3 regions of the Clostridium sp. LY3-2 genome follow, and region 1 is predicted to be linked to each of the others. Evidence: riboswitches for the same ligand, from Rfam matches in the RefSeq annotation. Region 1 holds a riboswitch; each other region holds the start of a gene.

Region 1 (4,291 bases):
TTTAATCTTTTTATTTTTTAATTCATTTAAAACTATTTGACCTTTACCATTTAAAATATCAACATAAGAACCAGAATCATTTATTTCGATAACTCCAACATCATCTGATGTAATCCCTCCAATACTTAAAACAGTACCAACTATATCTATCTTTCTTATCTTTTTCTTTTTTCCACCATTTAGATAAATCTTCATAACTTTAGATTTAGCTTTTTCTCTTTTAATAGTTTTTAATGGTTTTGATTTTAAAACTTCTATATTAGCTTTATTTATAGGTAAATTATCTAAATCATCTGAGTAATTATCTATATTAAACCCTATATATTCTTCAATTCTGTCTAAATACTTATCTTCAAAAGGAGTTACAAAAGTAATAGATTTTCCTTTATTGCCGTTTCTCCCTGTTCTACCGATTCTATGAACATAAGCTTCTTTTTCTACTGGGATATCAACATTTATAACGTGTGATATATCCTCAACATCAATCCCTCTAGAAACTATATCAGTAGCTACTAAAATTCTATAATCTCCATCTTTAAAACTATTCATTTTTCTATTTCTATCTTTTTGTAAATTATCTCCGTGAATAAAATCTACAGAGTATCCTAATGCTTTTAAATAATCATAAACTTTAGCTACATTATCTTTAGTCCTACAAAAAACTACAGCTCTTTTAGGTCCTTCATTAAGTAATATATTATTTAAAGTTTGAAGTTTTAAATTCCCTTCTACTTTAACTAAGCTATGGCTTATATCTTCGTTTGATACTGATGCACCTTTAATATCTATAAGTATAGGTCTATCCATATATTCTTCGCTAAGTTTTTTGATTTCATCTTTAAATGTTGCTGAAAAAATCATAGTTACTTTTCTTTTAGAAATCCTTCTAAAAACACCTGAGATTTGACTTATAAAGCCCATATTAAACATTTCATCCGCTTCATCTATAACTAAATATTTTATGTTACTCCCCTTTAAAGTCCCTCTATCTAAGTGGTCTAAAACCCTTCCTGGAGTTCCGACTACTATTTGGCATTTATCTTTTAAACTCTTTTCTTGATCTTTAAAAGATTCTTTTCCAATTAAACTTACAACTTTAATTTTTTTATGTCTACCTATATTAGATAATTCTTCTTTTATTTGAATTGCAAGTTCACGAGTAGGGGCAAGGATTAAAGTTTTAGGAGTTTCTTCTAAAAACTCTGATCTTTCTATTAAAGGAATTCCAAAAGCTAAAGTTTTTCCGCTTCCTGTTTTTGCTTTAACTATTAAATCTTTATTTAATAGAGCTTCACCTATAACCTTATCTTGAACTTCTGTAGGCTTTAAAAACCCTAATTCATCTAATGATTTTATTATTTTTTCATTTATTTTAAATTTTATAAATTCGTTTTTCATATATATCTCCATCTTTACGTTATACTTTCTTTTGCTAGTATAACATAAAGATTTAGATAATATTATTTATTTGCAATTCTTTTTATCTTATTTATTGGTAATAAAAATAAAACTATAAGAGTTATTACACTTTCAACTCCCATACTTGAACCATTATAAATAATAGAATATAAAAGTACATTCATTCCCTTTGGTGCAAAATTTCCGAAAAATACTACACCTGAAATAATGCAAGTAACTAAACTTAAAAACATAGCTAGTCCACTTCCTAAAATGTACTTATACTTCTTATCACTTCCAAAGATACCTGAAAGTCCTAAAACCATATTTGATAAAATATAATCTAATAAAATTTGAACAGGGTGAACTACAAACCCACCAATTAAAAGTTCTAATATTCCAACTATAAGCCCTGATGTCATCCCTACCCTAGCTCCATAAATTATAGATAATAATAAAATGGGAAGCATTGAAAGAAGGGTGATTCCTCCTCCTTGAGGATACTTTATAAATTGTATAGTATGCAGTATAAATGATGCAGCGCTCATAACTCCAATTATTACAAGTTCTCTAGTTTTTAACCGCTTATTTTTAAGTTCTCTTATATAAAAGATAAATACTATTATTGTAAAAATTACTATTAAGCTATTTATAATCATTTATATCCCCTACTTAATTTTATATGCCATATCCCAAAAATTCATTTCGTGCATACATGACATTATAAATATTTTCTTTAGTTTTTCTTTTTTATCATCACTTAAATCTTTGCATTTTTCATCTACATAATCTAACCACTCTCTTGTAAATTCATCATAAGATTCATCACAGTAGATATCTATCCAAGGTTTATAAAAGTTATTTTCTAATGTATCTTTATATTTATCTCTTAAAGCTACTCCTATATAGTTATAGCTCCAAGTACAAGGAAGCACAGCTAAAGCTATATCTAAAATATCACCTGTAAGTGCAGTTCCTAACATAAAATTTGTATAGCTTGAATTGATTATATTTATCTCCATATTTTCTACTTCTTTTGGAGTAAACCCAAAGTCTTTTAAATATTTTATATGAGTTGCTGTTTCGTCTTCCATAGTACCTTCAACTGATTTATAATAAAATCTCATCTCATCCATAGTATCTGCTTTAGTTACTCCAATACAAAAAACCTTTGCATAATCTTTAAGATATAAATAATCTTGAATTAGATAATCTCTAAACTTTTCTTTATCTAAAGTTCCCTTTCCCATTTCGTCTACAAAGGGATGCTCTACATATTTATCAAATATCCCTTTTGCTTCTTTAAATAATTCATCAGTAAATTTTTTCATAAATTTTCTCCTCCTAAAAAAAGCTAGCCCTAAAACCTAATAGGACTAGCTAAATTTATGATATATGAAAAAAACAAAGGCTTTCTTTAAATAAAGAAAGCCTAAAAAAATCATAATTAAATTAATTAAAAGCTTCCCTCCGTTGGCATTATCCATATCAGGTAAAAGGGTCAGTAATTTTAAATTACCTCTCAGCCAATATTATTAGCTCCCCTAGCGTATTTATTTTATTTATTTCTAAAAACAGTATACACTAAACAAATATGATTGTCTATTTAATGTGGTCAGTTGACCTTTCTAAAATTCCAGTTAAAAATGCTAAAACTACTCCGTAATTAGTTATAGGAACATTTTTTTCTTTGCAATAGTTTATTCTGTTTATTACAGTTTTTCTATTAATCATACAAGCACCACAGTGAATTACTAAATCATACTTTTCTATATCTTCTGGAAAATCATTTCCCATTCTGTGAACTATCTCTAAATTTCCTCCCACATATTTTCTTAAAAGGTTTGGAATTTTAACCATACCTATATCTTCGTGAGATACGTTATGAGTGCAGCTCTCAGAAATTAAAACCTTAGAATTTTCTTTTAAGTTTCTTATAGCATTCACTCCATCTATAAACACATTCAAATCACCTTTTTGTCTAGCAAAAAGAATTGAAAAAGAAGTTAGTCTTATATCTTCTTTAACTATTTTACTTACCTCTTTAAAAGCTTGTGAGTCAGTTACTACTAAGTCTACATCTTTAATATCTTCAAGTGCAGATTCAAGTTCAGTATCTCGAACTACATAGCTCTTTATACCGTTATCTAAGCAATCTCTTATAAGTTGAACTTGTGGAAGAATAAGCCTTCCTTTAGGTGCTTCTGAATCTATTGGAACTACTAAAATCACTTTTCCACCATAAGGGACTAAATCTCCAATTAAGCTTTTATCTTCCTCTTCTTCTTCTATTAAATCACCTATAAGTTTTCTAAGGTCTTCTATACCTTCACCTGTTACTGTAGATGTACAGATTGAGTTTTTATTTTTACCTTTTAAGCTTCTAACAATTTCAGTATTTGCTATTTCTGATTTATTTAAAGCTACTATAAATGGAATGTTAAACTTTTTAGCTTCGCTTCTCCATCTATAAAAACTATCTAAATCCGGGCTACTTCCGTCTAAAACAAAAACTGCAACGTCTGTATTTCTTAAAACTTCCATAGTTTTTTTCTTTCGTAAATCCCCAAGCTTTGATGTATCTTCAAGTCCAGCTGTATCAATTAAAAGTATAGGACCGACTCCTATAAGTTCCATAGCTTTTTTAACTGGGTCTGTTGTAGTTCCCATAACGTCTGAAACTAATGATACGTCTTGGTTTAATATACAATTCATAAGTGAAGATTTTCCGCTATTTGTGTTACCGAAAATAGCAACGTGTTTTCTATTTGCATTTGGTGTACTGTTCATACTATCATCTCCTATTTATAAGAAAAGATCTCTTTCACCCTTTTGTAATCTTTCTATATTGTTTTCTACTATTTTTTTAGTCTTTGGGTCTTTAAGTTCTGAA
Region 2 (4,291 bases), on a different contig from region 1:
ACCTCCAAGCATACAGCCAGTCCCAGTTATTAATGAAAGTTTTGATACCCCATTATTTATTCTTATTTCTCTAAACCCATCAGTTATATAATCTTCTTTACCTGTTATAACTATTATTGTTTTCTTTTCTTTTGAATAAGCTCTTAAATCTTTTCTAAGTTCTTCTGTGTAGCCTGAATCATCCATAGAGTCTATCCCTATAAATTCACTTTTAAGACCTAAAAGATTTTTAACTTCAGTTAAGTTCCCCTTAATTAAAGTTACTCCTATATCTAATAATTCTTTTACTAAATCTCTTCTAACTTTAGTAACGTGACAACCTACAGGATCTAAAACTATAGGAATATTATTTTCCTTAGCCTTTTTTGCTCCTTTTAATATGCTATCTGCCTTTTCACAGCCTAAAGTTCCTATATTTATATGAAGACAGTTAGATATAATAACGCCCTCTTCTATTTCGTATAAATCATCTATCATCATAGGTTTTCCACCGTATGATAATATAGTTTGAGCTACATCATTCATAGTAACTGTATTTGTAATTGAATCTACTAATGGGCTTGAAACCTTAAACTTTTCTGCATTTTTTAAAATATCTCTTAATTCCATACCACTTAATCTCCTTTATAATAAACCAGATTTTTTATATAACTCATAGAAATGATTAGTAGGACCTACCCCTTTTCCAAGTTCAATTCCATGTTCTATAGCAACTGTAATATATCTTTTACCTGATTTTACAGCTTCTTCTATACTCATCCCTTTTGCTAAGTTTGCGGCTATAGCTGATGATAACGTGCATCCTGTTCCGTGAGTGTTTTTAGTATTTAATCTTTCTTGTTTATAATAAGTAAACTTCTCTCCATCATATAAAAGATCAGTTGCATCGTCTTCTAAATGACCACCCTTAACTAAAACGTATTTAGGTCCAAGTTTTTTTAAATCTAATGCAGCTTCTTTCATATCTTCTAAAGTTTTTATTTCTCTTCCTAATATCTCCTCAGCTTCTGGAAGGTTTGGAGTTATAAGAGTTGCTAAAGGAAATAATTCTTCTATTAAAGTATCTTTAGCGTCTTCTGATAATAATTTAAATCCACTTTTTGAAACCATAACTGGATCTACTATAACTTTAGGAAGATTTTCTATATTTCTTAAAGATTTTCCTATAGCTTTTATTGATTCTATCTTTGAAACCATTCCAATTTTTACAGCATCAACTCTTATATCATCAAATATAACTTTTATTTGATCTTCAATCATATCAGGCGTTATATCTTGAATTGAAAAAACTCCTTGTGTGTTTTGCGCTGTAATTGCTGTTATTACGCTCATCCCAAAAACTCCATTTGCTTGAAATGCTTTAATATCTGCTTGAATTCCAGCTCCTCCTGAACTATCTGACCCTGCTATTGTAAGTGCTCTGTACATCTAAATCACCTTATCCTCTCAATTTATGTTTCTACATTTTTAAAAATATTTTCTATACTCTTTGACCTTAGTAGTAGATATGCTATTAATGCCCCTACTAAAGAACTGCTTGAAAACGGAATTATATAAATTAATAATCCAGCTTCCTTTCCCATAAGAAAAGCCGCTACAGGATATGCTATTAATGCGCCTATAATCCCAGTTCCAATAAACTCTCCAAAACACGCTACAATCTTACTTTTATATTTTTCATATAAAAGTCCGCTTAAAAAGGCTCCTATCATACTTCCTGGAAATGCTAAAAGGCTTCCTGTTCCTAAAATATTTCTAATAAAAGAAGCTATAAATGCATTTCCTAAAGCATAGAACGGTCCTAAAAGCACAGCTGATACAACATTTACAAAGTGTTGCATAGGAGATACTCTAGCTCCTAAAATAGGAATTGAAAAACTTCCTAAAATTACAGCTAAAGCTATTAAAAGCCCACTTAAAGCTAACTTATAACTCTTACTCTTTTCTATAAAAACATCCCCTTTTTCGATATTTTTAAAAATTAATTCTAAAGATATAAATTTCTTTAACAAAAAAAGTAGTTAGCCTTAAAAAGGTTAACTACTTTAAAATATCTAAATAACTTTATTTACTAAAATAGTTCTTCCCTACGCTGGCACTATCCAAATCAGGTATTGAGGGTTTAGGAAAAATCCAATCTCAGCTTTTAAAAGCTCCCCTAGAATTAATTTCTATTTACTTTTACTATTTTATGATATACCAAATTTTGTTTTAAGTCTACTTAAATACTAATCATCACCAAAAACTTTTCTTTTAAGTTCAAGTCCAGCTTCTGTAACTGCAACTCCTCCAAGTCCTGTTTCTCTTAGTGATGGTGGAAGTTGTTTTCCTACTCTATACATAGCTGTAACAGTATCATCAAAAGGAATTTTTGACTCTACTCCTGCCATTACTAAATCAGCTGTGCAAAGTGCACTTACAGCACCTGCTGCATTTCTTTTAGCGCAAGGAATTTCAACAAGTCCAGCTACAGGGTCACAAACTAGTCCTAAAATATTTTTTAAAACTATAGCACCAGCGTCTAAGCTCATCTTAACAGTACCACCCATCATATGAACTACAGCCGCAGCTCCCATAGCAGCAGCTGACCCACACTCAGCTTGGCAACCTCCTTCAGCTCCTGAAAGAGTAGCATTCATTCCTATTATAGTTCCAACTGCAGCTGCTGCAAATAAAGCATCTACAAGCTCATCTTCAGTTTTATTAAGCTTAGCACCTGCTGCAAGAACAACAGCTGTAAGTATACCACAAGACCCTGCTGTAGGACATGCAACTATTCTTCCCATAGAAGCGTTAACTTCAGATGATGCAAGGGCCATAGCCATAGCCATAACTGTAGTAGTTCCAGTTAAAGTTTCTCCTCGCTTTAAATATTCGTTTATTTTATATCCATCTCCACCTATAAGTCCACTTACAGAATAAACTTCAGTTTCAGTTCCTTCTGTTACTGCATCTATCATAACTTTAAGGTTTCTTCTCATCTTTTCAAATATAACTTCTCTATTTTCACCTGCATTTTGCATTTCACTTAAAAGAGCATACTCACTTAAAGAAATACCTTTATCTTCACATATTTTTAAAAGTTCTTCTCCACTTCTAGCTACCATTATTATTCACCGTCCTTAACAGGGTTTATCATTATTACTCTACTTATATGTTCTAATACTTTTATCTTATTTAATGTCTTTTGATCTAATTTATTATCAAGTTCGAAAACCATATTAGCGCCCTGTCCTTTTTGTCTTCTAAAAACGCTCATATATGCAATGTTAATTCCTTCATCATAAAGTAATCTAGTTACTTTTGAAACTACTCCTGGAACATCTTCTTGAGATATTATTAATGTTGGATAATCTCCAGTAAATTCTACTTTATTTCCATTAACTTCAGTCATTTTAATGCTTCCGCCACCTATAGAAGAACCAACGACTTCTCTAGTTTCCCCTGATACAGTCTTCATTATAAATCTAACTGTGTTTGGGTGAACATCTCCTAAATCTTCCTCTCTAAAAGAAAATTTTAATCCTCTTTCTCTTGCTATATCCATAGCTATTCTTAATCTTTTATCGCTAGGTTCCATCCCTAAAATCCCAGCAACTAAAGCTCTATCAGTTCCGTGTCCTTTGTAAGTTTTTGCAAAAGAACCATGAAGACCAAATACAACTTCAGAAACTTCATCACCAGCTACAGCTCTTGCAACTTTTCCAAGTCTTGCAGCACCAGCTGTATGAGAACTTGAAGGTCCTATCATTATAGGTCCTAATATATCGAAAACTCCAACATTATTCATAGTCTCACCTCATCTATTTGTATCAAATTTTGTCTATTTTTATCTATCTATAGTTTAATCTATTAACCTTGCTTTTATCAAGATAATAAAAAAATATCCTTGCTTAAAATTTAAATAACTTTAAAGCAAGGATATTTTAGATTTAATAATTTATTTTTTAATCTCTATAGAACTAGTCTTTTTAGGAGTTCCAAATAACCCCTCATACATAAGTTCAAAACCACCATCATTCATTTTTATGTCTGAATCGTCGTTTACATAAAAGTTATTCATAGTAGTTGTTATAAGTTCAAACTTTTGAAGATTATTTTGATCTAATAATACATCATAAAGGTAAGCTAAGTGGTCTTGTAAGTACTCTTGCATTTCTCTTACTTCTTCGTCAGTTAACTTTCCTTCATCATAAAGCTTTTTAGCTGGACCATTTCTAAATATAAAATAGGCTGAAGCCTTAGTAATATTTTTAATATAATCTTTTGTCTCCATTAATAAACACCTCAA
Region 3 (4,291 bases), on a different contig from region 1:
GTAATTAATATAGCTGGCGATGGAAGTTTTGGGATGAACTCTAATGAATTTGCAACAGCAGTAAAAAATAAATTACCTATCATAGTTATTATTATGAATAATAATGCTTTAGGTATGGTAAGGCAGTGGCAAACTTTCTTTTATGATGGAAGATATTCAGAGACAACTTTAGACAGACAAACAGACTTTGTAAAACTTGCAGAAGCCTATGGAGGCGTAGGTTATAGAGTAACAAAGAGAAGTGAACTTAAAGAGGTTTTAGAGGAAGCTTTAAAATCAAAAGTTCCTGTAGTTATAGATTATTTAATAAATAATGATAAAAAAGTTTTTCCTATGGTTGCACCTGGTGCGCCAATAAATCAAATAATAAGTGAAGAAGATGTTTAAGATATAAAAAGGGGGAAGAAAAAATGGCAAAAATGTTTTATGAAAAAGATACTAATTTAGAATTATTAAAAGGAAAGAAAGTAGCAGTTATAGGTTATGGAAGTCAAGGGCATGCACACGCATTAAACTTACAAGAAAGTGGAGTAGATGTTGTAGTTGGTTTATACGATGGAAGTAAATCAAAAACTAGAGCAAAAGAAGCTGGACTTGATGTAAGGGAAGTTAGTGAAGCTAGCAGGATAGCTGATATTATAATGGTATTAGTTCCAGATGAAAAACAAGCAGAACTTTATAAAAATGAAATAGAAGGAAACTTAGAAAAAGGTAATGCATTAGTTTTTGCACACGGATTCAATATTCATTATTCACAGATAGTACCACCTTCAGATGTTGATGTTTTTATGGTAGCACCAAAGGGGCCAGGGCATATGGTTAGAAGAACATATACAGAAGGCTCTGGAGTTCCATGTCTTATAGCTGTTTATCAAAATCCAACAGGTAATGCTAGAAATTTAGCGTTAGCTTATGCAAATGGAATCGGTGGGGCAAGAGCTGGGATTTTAGAAACAACTTTTAAAGATGAAACAGAAACTGATCTTTTTGGAGAGCAAGCTGTTTTATGCGGAGGGTGCACAGCTCTTATAAAAGCTGGGTTTGAAACTCTAGTAGAAGCTGGATATGCACCTGAAAATGCATATTTTGAATGCTTACACGAAATGAAATTAATAGTTGATTTATTATACCAAGGCGGAATGAGTATGATGAGATACTCTATTTCAGATACTGCAGAGTATGGTGATTACGTTGTTGGAAATAGAATAGTTACAGAAGATACTAAAAAAGAAATGAAAAAAGTTTTAAGTGAAATTCAAGACGGAACTTTTGCAAGAAATTGGCTAGTTGAAAATAAAGTTGGAAGACCATACTTCAATTCAAAGAGAAGGCTTGAAAGCGAGCACCAAATCGAAAAGGTTGGTAGTGAACTTAGAGAGATGATGAGCTGGATTGATACTAAGAACTTAGATTAATAAAAGCCACCTAAAGTGGATAGTCTATTAATAGACATTCCCTATAATATATATACAAACTTAAAAGAAGGCTATGCTTTAAGAATTTATTGCATAGTCTTTTTCTATACTTAAAGTATAAAATTAACATATTATAAATACTCTGTTAAAAGGTATATGAAATAATAAAGGTGAGAAACTATATTATATATAATGAAAGAGAGGGTAAACATTATGAAAGATTTAAAAAATAACGATATGAAAGACATAAAAGATTACATAGAGATAGAAGACTACAAAATGAACTGTGGAGACAAAGATAAAGATTGCCACCATATAAAAATAAAAAATGACAAAGCTTTAGACGGAAAAGAAGATGCTATAAAAAACTATTTCAAAGATATAGACAAAAAAGATGAAAAAGGAAGCAAATTAGTAGAAGAAAAAGGTGACTTTTCAATCTTTTTAGATAAGGTAAAATATAATTTAGGAACAGTAATAGAAGATTTAAATGTACTTTTAAATAGCTAAAATGTATAAAAAACTATTATATGTTAATAATCTAAATATGAACTATATAATGAATTAAAAGGGATACTTTCAAATTTTTAAAGTATCCCTTTTTATTTTATTTAATTTAAAGCATATCTAGGATTTACAGATTTAATAAGTCTTTTAATAGGTAATAGTTTAAATATCACCATAGTTATTAAACATTCTGCTAAAAGAAGCGGGAAGTTTACTGAAAGTGAGTAAACTACAGCACTCATTCCAGCTGGTGCGTAAGAACCAAAGAATACTGCACCTGAAATAAAGTGACATAAAAACTTAAAGAAAAATGCTATACCTATTCCAAGATAAGGTTTGTTTTTGAAATAACCAGCTAGTCCAATACAGATGGTTGGAAGTGGATAATCAAAAAGTACTTGTATAGGATTTATTATATAAGGGTCAGTTAAAAGAGAAATTATTCCGTATAAAAACCCAGTTAAAAATCCTACATAAGGTCCGTAGGCAAATGTAATTATAAGTATTGGTATCATACAACCTAAAGTTACTCCGCCCCCTTGAGGGAAGTGATATATTTTAAAGGTGTTAAGTATTGTAGATAAAGCTAAAGCAATACCTATATTAGTCATAAGCCTAGCATCTAGATTTACTTTTCTTATTTTAAATAAAGCTATTAATATTAGTACACATCCTATAACTGCTAAAATAGCAAAAGGATGTTTTCCTATCTCAATAAAATTATTAGATAGGGAGTTAATAAAATTTTCCATAAAAAAACCTCCTATAGTGCTAGAAGGAAACATAGTTAATTTAAATTTAAAACTATTGCTTCCCTACGCTGGTGTTACCCAGATCAGGTTAAAAGGGTTAATGAATAAATCATCTCTCAGCCAAAAAGGCACCCCTAGCACAAAATTTATTACTACTTAATTTTAATTCTAATTGAAAAAAGTGTCAAATCAAAAAAATAAAATAAAACAAAATATTTAAAAATATGATAATAATGGTAAAATAGTATTAGGGGGGATTCTATTGGAGAAAGGGTTAAAAAAGGTTTTTTTCGGGTATATAATACTCGTCTTAAACATCAATTTATTCTTTGTAGATCTTACTGCAGATTTTCTAGGTTACATTCTAATTGCAAACGGACTTAAAGAGTTATCATTTAAGAATGAAAAATTTAAGAACGGAATAATTATAGCTAGATTTTTAGCTACATATGAATTTTATACTTTGTCTTTAAAATTTATAGGATTATTAAATGTAGAAAATATATACTTAGATAGTTTATTAAATATTGCATTAAGTATATTAGGACTACTTTTACTAGATTCTATATTAGGTGGGATTTTTTTAGAGGCTAAAGATAAGAAAAATATGCAAATAGAAAAGGAATCTTATAATTTATTAAAATGCAACATAGTATATACTTTCATATTTTTAATATATAGTGCATTTTCACTAAATTATAATCACGTAGATTTTATAAAGATAATAAGTTCACTATTAATTTTATTTTCTTTTATACTTTACATTTATATGATTTTGTTTTTTAGAAAGGCGGGTAAAAAATTAGATGTGGCGTAATAAAAAAATATTAGTAATTTTAACTGCGTCAGTGATAACGTCTTATGCTTTTAACTTTATGGTATATGGAAATACACATTTAGATAAGACTGTATACAGAAAAGTTAAGGGAGAAATCTATAGCGTAAGAGAAGAAATACCGAAGATGAAATTTATAGAAGAGTCAAAAGAAGAATTTAACGAAAAGAGTTTAGATTATTTTAATTTAAATGATAGTAGAGCTAAAAACATAATATTCCCGGAAATAGGGGTTAGATTAAATCACTTTAAATATATTGATGATTATTATAACGGTAAATATTCAATAAAAGAGATTGATTACTTTAGTGATGATGATTTTGAAGTGAATAGAGATAATTTAATAAACGGAGAAAAGGTTGTAACTAAAGCTATTTTAAATGGTGGAAGCGACGAAGAGGAAGCTATTGACCTTGGGGAAATTCATTTAAAATTAAATGAAGAGAAGTTTAATCAAGGAAATTTATTAAAAAAGATTGGAATGAATTTTGACGATTTTGGATCTTATAAAAATTATAAGGTTAAAGAAGATTGTTATATAAATAATCTTCAAAGTAATTATATAGAAGAACTTTTAAAAAAGGGAGATCTGTATATAAATCAACAGGAAATACGAGATATTAAATTTCCTATGTACTTTAGTAAAGATGACATAATAAATATTGAGTATATCTTTAATGATGATAATAAGGACTTTGTAAATTCTATAGTAACAGATATAGTATTTGAAATTTTTAATAAAGATTTGCATAATGAAACTATATATTTTAGGGTAGATACTA

Evidence for each region. A riboswitch is a leader RNA that binds a small molecule or an ion and turns the genes downstream of it on or off. The one in region 1 is predicted to bind thiamine pyrophosphate.
Region 2: linked by a shared signal. The riboswitch ahead of thiW (energy coupling factor transporter S component ThiW) and the one ahead of tenA (thiaminase II) in region 1 are both predicted to bind thiamine pyrophosphate.
Region 3: linked by a shared signal. The riboswitch ahead of thiT (energy-coupled thiamine transporter ThiT) and the one ahead of tenA (thiaminase II) in region 1 are both predicted to bind thiamine pyrophosphate.

The regions. Positions count from the first base shown of each region.
Region 1 covers NZ_JAMDLQ010000014.1:153,394-157,684, reverse strand. The annotation lists gene M4I33_RS04670 (DEAD/DEAH box helicase) at 1-1,398, opposite strand, end outside; gene thiT (energy-coupled thiamine transporter ThiT) at 1,461-2,057, opposite strand; gene tenA (thiaminase II) at 2,067-2,729, opposite strand; TPP riboswitch at 2,847-2,954, opposite strand; gene hydF ([FeFe] hydrogenase H-cluster maturation GTPase HydF) at 3,001-4,188, opposite strand; gene hydG ([FeFe] hydrogenase H-cluster radical SAM maturase HydG) at 4,204-4,291, opposite strand, start outside.
Region 2 covers NZ_JAMDLQ010000013.1:16,132-20,422, reverse strand. The annotation lists gene thiM (hydroxyethylthiazole kinase) at 1-609, opposite strand, end outside; gene thiD (bifunctional hydroxymethylpyrimidine kinase/phosphomethylpyrimidine kinase) at 625-1,428, opposite strand; gene thiW (energy coupling factor transporter S component ThiW) at 1,452-1,949, opposite strand; TPP riboswitch at 2,068-2,170, opposite strand; gene sdaAA (L-serine ammonia-lyase, iron-sulfur-dependent, subunit alpha) at 2,229-3,107, opposite strand; gene sdaAB (L-serine ammonia-lyase, iron-sulfur-dependent subunit beta) at 3,110-3,790, opposite strand; gene M4I33_RS03550 (hypothetical protein) at 3,941-4,276, opposite strand.
Region 3 covers NZ_JAMDLQ010000022.1:40,517-44,807, forward strand. The annotation lists gene ilvB (biosynthetic-type acetolactate synthase large subunit) at 1-387, shown strand, start outside; gene ilvC (ketol-acid reductoisomerase) at 411-1,415, shown strand; gene M4I33_RS07620 (hypothetical protein) at 1,629-1,925, shown strand; gene thiT (energy-coupled thiamine transporter ThiT) at 2,027-2,674, opposite strand; TPP riboswitch at 2,718-2,820, opposite strand; gene M4I33_RS07630 (hypothetical protein) at 2,937-3,491, shown strand; gene M4I33_RS07635 (hypothetical protein) at 3,481-4,291, shown strand, end outside.